Regions from separate parts of the Saccharopolyspora halophila genome, predicted to be linked through region 2. Evidence: riboswitches for the same ligand, from Rfam matches in the RefSeq annotation. Region 2 holds a riboswitch; each other region holds the start of a gene.
The links. A riboswitch is a leader RNA that binds a small molecule or an ion and turns the genes downstream of it on or off. The one in region 2 is predicted to bind thiamine pyrophosphate.

Region 1: it holds a riboswitch for thiamine pyrophosphate, as region 2 does, so the genes downstream of both, ABD289_RS23255 (purine-cytosine permease family protein) here and thiD (bifunctional hydroxymethylpyrimidine kinase/phosphomethylpyrimidine kinase) in region 2, are expected to answer to the same signal.
Region 3: it holds a riboswitch for thiamine pyrophosphate, as region 2 does, so the genes downstream of both, thiO (glycine oxidase ThiO) here and thiD (bifunctional hydroxymethylpyrimidine kinase/phosphomethylpyrimidine kinase) in region 2, are expected to answer to the same signal.

What each region holds. Positions count from the first base shown of each region.
Region 1 is NZ_BAAARA010000023.1:50,646-53,910, forward strand. It holds gene ABD289_RS23250 (family 2 encapsulin nanocompartment cargo protein polyprenyl transferase) at 1-315, shown strand, start outside; gene ABD289_RS23255 (purine-cytosine permease family protein) at 368-1,684, opposite strand; TPP riboswitch at 1,675-1,788, opposite strand; gene larA (nickel-dependent lactate racemase) at 2,030-3,265, shown strand, end outside.
Region 2 is NZ_BAAARA010000013.1:117,204-120,468, reverse strand. It holds gene ABD289_RS18365 (hypothetical protein) at 1-183, opposite strand, end outside; gene ABD289_RS18360 (hypothetical protein) at 419-1,156, opposite strand; TPP riboswitch at 1,284-1,380, shown strand; gene thiD (bifunctional hydroxymethylpyrimidine kinase/phosphomethylpyrimidine kinase) at 1,374-2,171, shown strand; gene ABD289_RS18350 (TenA family protein) at 2,327-3,040, shown strand; gene ABD289_RS18345 (hypothetical protein) at 3,195-3,265, shown strand, end outside.
Region 3 is NZ_BAAARA010000003.1:137,286-140,550, forward strand. It holds gene ABD289_RS05885 (S1 family peptidase) at 1-628, shown strand, start outside; gene thiE (thiamine phosphate synthase) at 788-1,459, opposite strand; TPP riboswitch at 1,594-1,699, shown strand; gene thiO (glycine oxidase ThiO) at 1,690-2,808, shown strand; gene thiS (sulfur carrier protein ThiS) at 2,805-3,005, shown strand; gene thiG (thiazole synthase) at 3,008-3,265, shown strand, end outside.

The DNA.
Region 1 (3,265 bases), on a different contig from region 2:
ACCACCGGCAAGCCGGTCTTCAACGACCTCCGGGTCCGGAAGAAGACCCTGCCGGTGGTCTCCGCGCTCAGCTCGGCGACCTCGGCGGGCCATCACCTCGCCACCCTGTACCAGCGAGATCGTTCGCTCAACGACGCCGAACTGGCCAGGGCCGCGGACCTCATCACCGAGGCGGGCGGGCAGGCCTTCAGCCGCCACCAGGCCGACAGCCTGCACGCGGCGGCGCTCAACGACCTGCGCTCGTGCCAACCGGAGCCCGAGGCGGCCGAGGAGCTGCGCGCCCTGTCCAAGCTGATCACCCGCAGAGATCGCTGATCAGGCGCGCTCGCGCCGAGCCGGGTTGCCGGTTCGGCGCGAGCGCGCGGATTCATCGGCGCCGGGACAGCAGTCCGATGACGCCCGCGACGACGGCCGCGACCACGAAGGACGTCAGCGCCGCGCTCATCCAGGTCGGCACCGCGAAACCCAGGGACGCGCGGAGATCGGTCCAGAAGGTGCTCCAGAAGCCGAGTTCTCCCGGGTTGATGAACTGGAACGCGGCGAAGCCGAGGAACCACGCGAAGAGCATGCCCCGGCGGGACGGGGCCTCGGCCGAGACGTCCCACTCCCGCCTGCGGGAGTTGCCGAAGTAGTCGACGGCCAGCACGCCGAACATCGGCACGAACACCGAGCCGATCAGCAGCAGGAAGTTGGAGAACTGCTCGATGTCGATGGTCAGCGCGCCGATGGTGCTGACCGCACCGACGATCAGGCTCAGCACTCGGCGATCGGTGCTGGGCCGCAGGTTCTGGATGGACACCGCGGTCGAGTACGTGTCGGCGAAGGACTGGTCGACCTCGCGCAGCACCAGCACCGCGAAGAAGACCACGCCGAGCGGCACCGCCAGCAGCGGGTCGAAGGCCTGATCGCCGTTCCAGGCCACCAACGCCAGCCCGAGCAGACCCAGCAGGTAGCAGGCGATCTGGGTGATCGAGTAACCCACGGTCGCCGCGGCGAAGGCTCCCTTGGCCGAGCGCGCGTGCCTCGAGTAGTCCGAGGCCACGGGCAGCCAGGACACCGCCACCGCCAGCGCGGCGTCCGCGCCGGGCCAGAAGCCCTCCCAGGAGCCCTCGTGCATGGCGGGCAGCGGGTGTCGCAGCAGCTGCGCGAAGAAGTAGGCCATCGCGATCAGCACCGCGATGCTCACGTAGCGCCGCAGGATGCGCAGCGCGCCCAGCGGACGCAGGGTCAGGGCGGTGGTGACGACGCCGCCGATCAGGACGTAGAGCCAGTGTGGGCCACCACCGAACAACGCCTCCGCGCCCTGGGCGATGACCAGCAGTTCGAACATCCCCCAGCCGACCAGCTGCAGGATGTTGAGCGCGGTCGGCACGTAGGACAGCCGGGTGCCGAACAACCCGCGCAGCAGCATCATCGACGGAGCGCCGGTCCGGGCGCCGGGGATGGCCGCGATGCCGACCATGATGCTGCCCAGCACCGTGCCGACCACGGTCGCGGTGATCGCCGCGGCCATGGACAGCTGGGGCACGCCCGCAGGCGCCAGCACGGCCAGCGCACCGGAGAAGCCCAGCAGGCTCACGCCCAGGTTGCCCCAGAACGCGCTCTGGTCCAGCACGCCAAGCGTTTTGGGCGCCGGTTCGTTCAGGGTGTGCGGTACTTCGGAACGTTCGGCGTCAACCGCCATCAACAGCTCCCTACGCCGGCATTATCCGGACAGGTTCGGCGGTCGGTGGCGCGCGATCTGCCACCCTCTCAGCCCGGTACGCCCGAGCTCCCGCGTCGATCAGTCGCGCTGACCCTACCCGAACGGGTGAGGCGCGGTTCAAGCCCGCTTGGCCGACCGCCGGCCCCGGGACAGCGGGCCGGGCAGGCACTATCACTCCGAACAGGGCGCCGGGCCCCCTGGTGACCACCGGAAATCTCTCTTCGCGAGGGATGGGAACGACCGGTCCGCGCGGTTAGAGTCCGGTTGGAGCACTTCGATGAAGAGGGATTGCGATGCGCCTGTTCCGCGACCGGGTGGCCGCTCGTGGCTGACCAGTTGAGCGTCCGGCTCGCCTACGGCGAGCGAGGCCTGCCGGTGGAGTTGCCGCGCGAGCGGACCACGGTCGTCGCGCCGCGGTTCCGCCCCGGCGCGCCCGACGAGTTCGAGCTGCTGCTGCGCGCGCTGCGCGAGCCGGTGGCAGGTCCTCCGCTGCGCGATCGCGTCCGGCCCGGTCAGCGCGTCGCGGTCTCGCTGTGCGACAGCACCCGTCCGCAACCGCGGCACCTGATGATCCCGGCGCTGCTCGCCGAGCTGGACGGCCTGATCCGGCTCGAGGACGTCGTCCTGCTGGTGGCCACGGGGACGCACCGCGCCAACACCGATGCCGAGCTGCGCGCGATGCTCGGCGACGAGATCGTCGATCGCGTTCGGGTGGTCAACCACGACGCCCGCGACGACTCATCGCTGGTCTGGCGCGGCGAGTTCGGCGACGGAGTTCCGGTGTGGCTCAACCGCGAATGGGTCGAGGCCGACGTCCGCATCACCACCGGCTTCGTCGAGCCGCACTTCTTCGCGGGGTTCAGCGGTGGCCCGAAGCTGGTCGCGCCCGGACTCGCCGGACTGGGGACCGTGCTCACGCTGCACGACGCGGCGCGCATCGCGCATCCCGACGCGACCTGGGGTGTCATCGAGGGAAACCCGGTGCACGACGACGTGCGCGCGATCGCCTCGGCCACCGGAGTCGATTTCGCCTTCGACGTCATCCTCAACCGCGATCACGAGATCATCGAGGCCTTCGGCGGGGACCTGCTGGCGATGCACCGCTCGGCGTGCGCGGCCGCGCAGCGGCTGGCGATGCAGCGAGTCCCGGAACCCTTCGACGTCGTGGTCACCACCAACTCCGGCTACCCGCTGGACCAGAACCTCTACCAGGCGGTCAAGGGCATGTCCGCGGCGGCGAAGGTGGTCAAACCCGGCGGGTTGATCATCTGCGCGGCCGAGTGCCGGGACGGGTTCCCCGATCACGGTTCGTTCCGCGAGGTGCTGGCCTCGGCGGAGTCCCCGCGAGGGCTGCTCGCCGACATCGAGGCCCGCGCCAACACCGTGCCGGACCAGTGGCAGGTCCAGATCCAGGCCAAGATCCAGAGCAAGGCCCGGGTCGCGGTGCACAGCGAGCACCTCGACCCGGAGCAGCTGCGCAGCGCGCACCTGGCGCACTGCCCCGACGTCGCGGAGGCCGTACTTGCCGAAGGCCCGAACGCGCGGGTGTGCGTGCTGCCC
Region 2 (3,265 bases):
GGAAGCCGTGACCACGGCGTCCCGCAGGGCGGCGCGCAAGCGGCCGATCTCCAGCGGTGACATTACCGCGGTTTCGCCGGGCGGTGTGATGACCACCACCTGGCCCTGATCGACGAACACCGACATGTCACGTCGCCTGCCCGCGACGTCGCGGCAGCTGACGTGCCATTCGTTGGTTCCCACTGTCCAGCCTCCTAGGTGCCGTTCGCCTCGCTAGCGCGCTGATTGCGCGCTTCTCGAACGAGGGACGCACCGGGACCGGGCGCATGACGGCACGCCGCGGGATCGATCGCGAAGAATCGCGGTAGCGCCGACGGGACCCGGGCCCCGAAACGCTTCGGGGGCGATCCCCCCGTTGGGAGATCGCCCCCGAAGCAGCACCGTTAACCGGGCACACTCGTCTGCCGCAGCAGGTTGATCAGACCGGGCGAACCCGCAGACCGCCGCTCTCGGCGGAGAAGGTCACGGCGCCCTCGAAGTCGGCGATCGGCAGCTCGTCGCGGACCAGCCGGTGCAGCCCGTCCGAGGCCTCGGCCCGGATCTCGCGGGTGCTCACCGACTTCTCGGCCAGATCGGTGCCGCCGAACTGCACCTGCAGCTCGTCGCCCTGCACGGTGGCGCTCAGCCAGCCGCCGGGGATGGTCTGCTCGGTGCCCTCGTAGGACAGCGTCAGCTTGGCCGCGGCCGGCTCCTCGGCGCGCACCGCGATGTGCGACAGCGCCACACCCCGCTCGCCGGACTCACCGACCATCGCGATGACGTCGCGGGTGGCCTCGGCGGACAGGCCCTCGCCCGGCTTGGGCGTCAGGACCTGCACCTGCAGCTGGGCGGCCAGCCGGTAGGGCTGCCAGGAGCCCGCGCCGATCAGGTTGACCACGGCGGCGACCGACACGCCGTCGACCAGCCGGTCACTGCCCGGTGCGGGAGTGATCTCGATCGCCGGGACGTCGCGTTTTGCCAACAGGTCGCGCAGCGCCTTGGCGCGCAGACGGCTGTTGCGGTCGAAGCCGCGGGTGATCGCCACCGTCTGCGATCCGGCGGCCGCCGCTGCGGCCTCGGTCAGATCCGCCAGCGGGGCCCAGATCTGCGCCGGGTCCTCTTCGGGACGCTGACGGCGCGCGCGGGCGAAGCTCGGAGCATCGGTCGTCGTTTCCATCGCTTTCCAGGTTAGTCCGTCGAAAAGGGACGCTTTACCTGCCGATGGCCCTGACCGGGTGTGAGTTCGGTCGCCTTTCTTGATTCGGCGACGCGGACCCGGGGGCTTGCCGGCTGTTGCTAGGTTGGGACGCGACGCGGGGTGCCCGGCATGTCCTGGCTGAGAACAGACCCGTCGAACCTGACCTAGCTCGTACTAGCGGAGGGACGTCATCATCATGGCCCCCAATGTGCTGACCATCGCCGGTACCGACCCCAGCGGCGGTGCCGGAATTCAGGCGGACCTCAAGGCGTTCTCGGCCAACGGGGCCTACGGCATGTCGGTGATCACGGCGCTGGTCGCGCAGACCACGACCGGCGTGCGCCGGGTGCAGGAAGTGGCGCCCGACTTCGTCACCGATCAGCTGGTCACGCTGCTCGACGACGTCCGGGTGGACGCGGTCAAGATCGGCATGCTGGCCAACGCCGAGGTGATTCGCGCGGTGGTCGCCGTGCTGGACGACTACTCGCCGCGGCACGTGGTGCTGGACCCGGTGATGGTGGCCAAGAGCGGTGACCGCCTGCTGGCCCCGGAGGCCGTGGGGGCGCTGCGCGAGGAACTGCTGCCGCGGGTCGACCTGATCACGCCGAACCTCCCGGAGGCCGCCGACCTGCTCGGTGAGCCCGAGATCACCGAGTCCGGGCAGATGCCCGGCCAGGCCGAGCGGTTGGCCGCGCTGGGTGCCAAGCAGGTGCTGCTCAAGGGCGGGCACTTCCACGGGACCGACAGCGTCGACCTGCTGCACGGCGACGGGCGGTCCGAGTTCCTCGCCGGCGAGCGGATCGCCACCACCAACGATCACGGCACCGGGTGCACCCTCTCGGCGGCCATCGCGGCCCTGCGCCCGCAGCGGGCGGGCTGGCTCGAGGCCGTTGGCGAGGCCAAGCAGTACCTCACCGAAGCCCTCCGCGCCTCCGCTCGCCTCGACGTCGGTCACGGGCACGGCCCGGTGCACCACTTCCACTCCTGGTGGTGAGGGTCGAGCCCGCTTCGGGCTCGATCACCGCGGCGGTGCGGGTGGCGGTATCCGGCGCGTCGGAGATACCGCGATCCGATCCGGCATCGCGGGCGTTCGCGCGTGGCGTCGTTCGTCGACCGCGCAAGTTCACGAAGGAATCCGGGAGGACCGCAATGAGCAAGTTGCCCGATCCGCCTGCCGGCGGTTTCTGCGCCGAGGCGTGGCAGCACACCGCTCGGCTGCAGGACGCGATCCTGAAGCTGCCGTTCAACGAGGCGCTCACCGACGGGAGCCTCTCGCGCGACGTGTTCGCGTTCTACATCGTGCAGGACGCCCGGTACCTGGTCGGTTTCGCCCAGGCGCTGTCCGCGGCGGCGACCCGGTCCGATGATGCCGATGACGCGGCGTTCCTGGCGGGCGCGGCCAACGCGGCGCTGCTGGAGGAGCGGCGGCTGCACGCGGGTTACGTCGAGGAGTTCGGGCTGACCGAGGCCGAGACCGCCGGGATCGAGACCTCGCCGACCTGCCTGGGCTACACGTCGTACCTCAAGGCGTGCGCGCTCGCCGAGTCCTATCCGGTGCTGCTGGCCGCGATCCTGCCGTGCTTCTGGGTCTACCAGCACGTGGGCGCCACGATCCTGGAAGCCACCGGTGGCGCCGAGGGGCACCCGTACCAGGCGTGGATCAAGACCTACGCCGATGACGAGTTCGCCTCGGCGGTGCGGTCCGCGCGCGAGCTGGTGGACAAGGTCGCCGCGCGCTCGGACGAGGCGACCCGGGGCAAGATGCTCGAGGCGTTCACGCGCGCGACCGAGTTCGAGTGGATGTTCTGGCACAGCGCGTGGGTCAAGGAAACCTGGCCGACCGCTGAGTTCCTCGCCCGGTAGCAGATTTTGATCACGGGGAGTGATCGCCGAACTCCGCTCGAGCGAGATCGGTGATCACTCTCGGTTGATGTTTGACCACTGTACGAGTTGTGATTCGCCTCACTGTCGCTTGTGGATAACGATAACGGGACGGCGTAGCGATTTGCTGGGTGTGATGCTCTTCAACGGGCGGAACTTGCAGGTTAGATCCACTCCTATTTGGACGGAGTTCGGGGCGTTGGGCAC
Region 3 (3,265 bases), on a different contig from region 2:
GGCGACCCGGTTCGCCGAGGCCAACGGTGCCGCCGCGGCGATCGATGTCGTCGAGTCCGCCGCGCAGCCGCGGACCTACGCGGACATCGTCGGCGGCAACGCCTACACCATCGACAACAGCGCCCGGTGCTCCATCGGCTTCGCGGTCAACGACGGGTTCGTGAGCGCGGGCCACTGCGGTGACGTCGGGTCGAGCACCTCCGGCCCGAGCGGCACCTTCGCCGGCTCGTCCTTCCCGGGCGACGACTACTCCTACGTCCGGACCGGCTCGGACGACACCCCGCAGCCGTACGTCAACACCTACGGCGGCCAGCGGGCCGTCACCGGTTCCTCCGAAGCCGCGGTCGGTGCGTCGATCTGCCGCTCCGGCTCCACCACCGGGTGGCACTGCGGCACGGTCGAGGCCAAGAACCAGACCGTGCGGTACTCCCAGGGCACCGTCTACGGCCTGACCCGGACGGACGTCTGCGCCGAGCCGGGCGACTCCGGTGGCTCGTTCATCTCGGGCAACCAGGCCCAGGGCATGACCTCGGGTGGTTCCGGTGACTGCACCTGGGGCGGCACCACCTACTTCCAGCCGGTCAACGAGGCACTCTCCGCCTACGGGCTCAGCCTCGTGACGCAGTGACGCGTCCCGTCCCCGCGGTGGTCGTGCGGGACTGACCGAACCCGGCACGCAGTCCGGCCGCGGCGCCGATGCGGCCACCCGCGCGGTCCCGCCGCACCGGACGACCCGTCCGAGACGACCCCCGGAGCCCTCGCTCCGGGGGTCGTCTCGCGTTCGCGGTCAGAGCAGGCGTTCGCGCAGCGCTGCCGCGGCGGCGCGCGGGTCCTCGGCCTCGGTGATGGCGCGGACGACGACGACGCGCTCGGCGCCCGCGGCGACGACCTCGTCCAGGTTGGTCGCGTCGATGCCGCCGATGGCGAACCAGGGGCGGCCGTGGCCCGCGTGCTCGGCCGCGTGGCGCACCAGCTCCAGGCCCGCGGCCTCGCGGCCGGGCTTGGTGGGGGTGGTCCAGGTCGGACCGGTGCAGAAGTAGTCCACGCCCGCTTCGGTAGCGGCCGCGTCGGCCTGGACGACGTCGTGCGTGGAGCGGCCGATCGCGACCTCGTCGCCGACCACCTTGCGGGCCTGCTCGACGGGCAGGTCGTCCTGCCCGAGGTGCAGCACGTCGGCTTCGGCGGCCAGCGCCACGTCCGCGCGGTCGTTGACCGCCAGCAGCGCGCCGTGCCGCACGCAGGCATCGGCCAGCACCTCGAGGGCGGCCAGTTCCTGCCGGGCTTCCAGCGGTGCCCCTTCCGGCCCCTTGTCCCGCAACTGGATGATGTCCACCCCGCCCGCGAGCGCCGCGTCGGCGAACTCCGCCAGGTCACCGCGCTCGGCGCGCGCGTCGGTGCACAAGTACACCCGAGCCTCGGCGAGCCGGCTCCGGATTCCAAACCCATCCATTCCAGGCATGCCCCAACCCTAGCCTTCCGCGCCGGTGGCTTCCGGCTCAGCGACCCCCAGCGCGTCGCAGGCGCGCTCCGGCCGGAGTGAGCGGGGAAACAGGCTGCTCGGTGACGGGTGATCTGCGGGCGGGTACCGTGGACGGCGGTGAGCACGGGAGCCCGGCTACCGGGCTGAGAGGGGGCGCAGGCCCCGACCGTCGAACCTGAACCGGGTCATGCCGGCGCAGGGAGCGTGGAGTGTCTGAACAGCGTATTGAGCACGTCGCCGTGGTGGGCGGGGGAGTCATCGGCCTGTCCATCGCTTGGCGGGCCGCCGCGGCCGGATATCGGGTGCGGCTGATCGACCCGGAGCCCGCGTCCGGCGCCTCGCACGTGGCGGGCGGGATGCTGGCGCCGCTGGCCGAGGCCTGGCCGGGCGAGGAAGAACTCCTGGAGCTGGGGTCGACGTCGTTGAACCGCTGGCCGGAGTTCGCCGACGAGCTGGCCCGCGCCGCCGGGCGCAGCTCCGGGCTGCGTCGCGAAGGCACCTTGATGGTCGGGGTGGACACCGCCGACCGCGCGGAGCTGGACAACGTCGCGGGCCACCTGTCCGACCTGGGCCGCAGCGTGAACCGGCTGACCGGCCGCCAGGTGCGCAAGCTGGAGCCGTCGCTGGGCCCCGCGGTGCGCGGGGGTCTCGACGTGCCCGGCGATCTCGCGGTGGACAACCGGGTCGCGCTGGACGCGTTGTGCGCGGCGGCCACCGCCGCCGGCGTGGAGCTCGTCCCGGCCAGGGCCACGCGCGTGCGGCCGGGCGCGGTCGAGCTCGAAGGAACCACCGTGGACTGCGATGTCGCGGTGATCTCCGCGGGCGCGCACTCCGGTCCGCTGCATCCCGCGCTGGGCGATCGAATCCGCCCGGTCAAGGGCGAGATCCTGCGGCTGTGCAGGCGCGCCACGGCGCTGCCGCCGCCGACCAGGACCGTGCGCGGTCCGGTGCACGGCCGACCGGCCTACCTGGTTCCGCGCGATGACGGGGGACTGGTGCTCGGGGCCACCCAGTACGAGGTCGGCTTCGACACCGAGGTCACCGTCGGCGGGGTCCGCGACCTGCTCGCCGACGCCGAAGCGGTGATGCCGGGGATCGCGGAGTACCAGCTGGTCGAGGCCACCGCGGGGCTGCGGCCCAGCACCGAGGACAACCTGCCGATCATCGGCAGCCTGGAGCCCGGAGTGCTGGCCGCGACCGGCCACCACCGCGGAGGTTTCCTGCTCACCCCGGTCACGGTGGACGCCGTGCTGGCGATGCTGCGCGGCGAAGAACCGGAACCGCTGATCAAGGCAACCGATCCGAGCCGATTCGGAGGACAGCAGTGAACGTCGTCATCAACGGCGACGCCAGGGAGGTCGCCGCCGACGCCACGCTCGCGTCGGTGCTGCAGGACTTCGGCGTCGCCGAACGCGGGGTCGCGGTGGCCGTGGACGGCGCGGTCGTGCCGCGCGCGTCGTGGCCGGACACCGCGCTGCGCCCCGGAGCCACCATCGAGGTCCTCACCGCAGTCCAAGGAGGGTGAACATGGACGACCCACTGGTGATCGCCGACCGCGAGTTCGGTTCGCGACTGATCACCGGGACCGGAGGGGCCGCCAACCTCTCGATCCTGGAGCGCGCGCTGATCGCCTCCGGTACCGAGCTGACCACGGTGGCCATGCGCCGCGTCGACGCCGAAGGCGGTACGGGCGTGTTCGACCTGCTGCGCAGGCACGGCATCGAGGCGCTGCCGAACACCGCGGGCTGCCGCACCGCCGCCGAAGCGGTGCTGACCGCGCAGCTG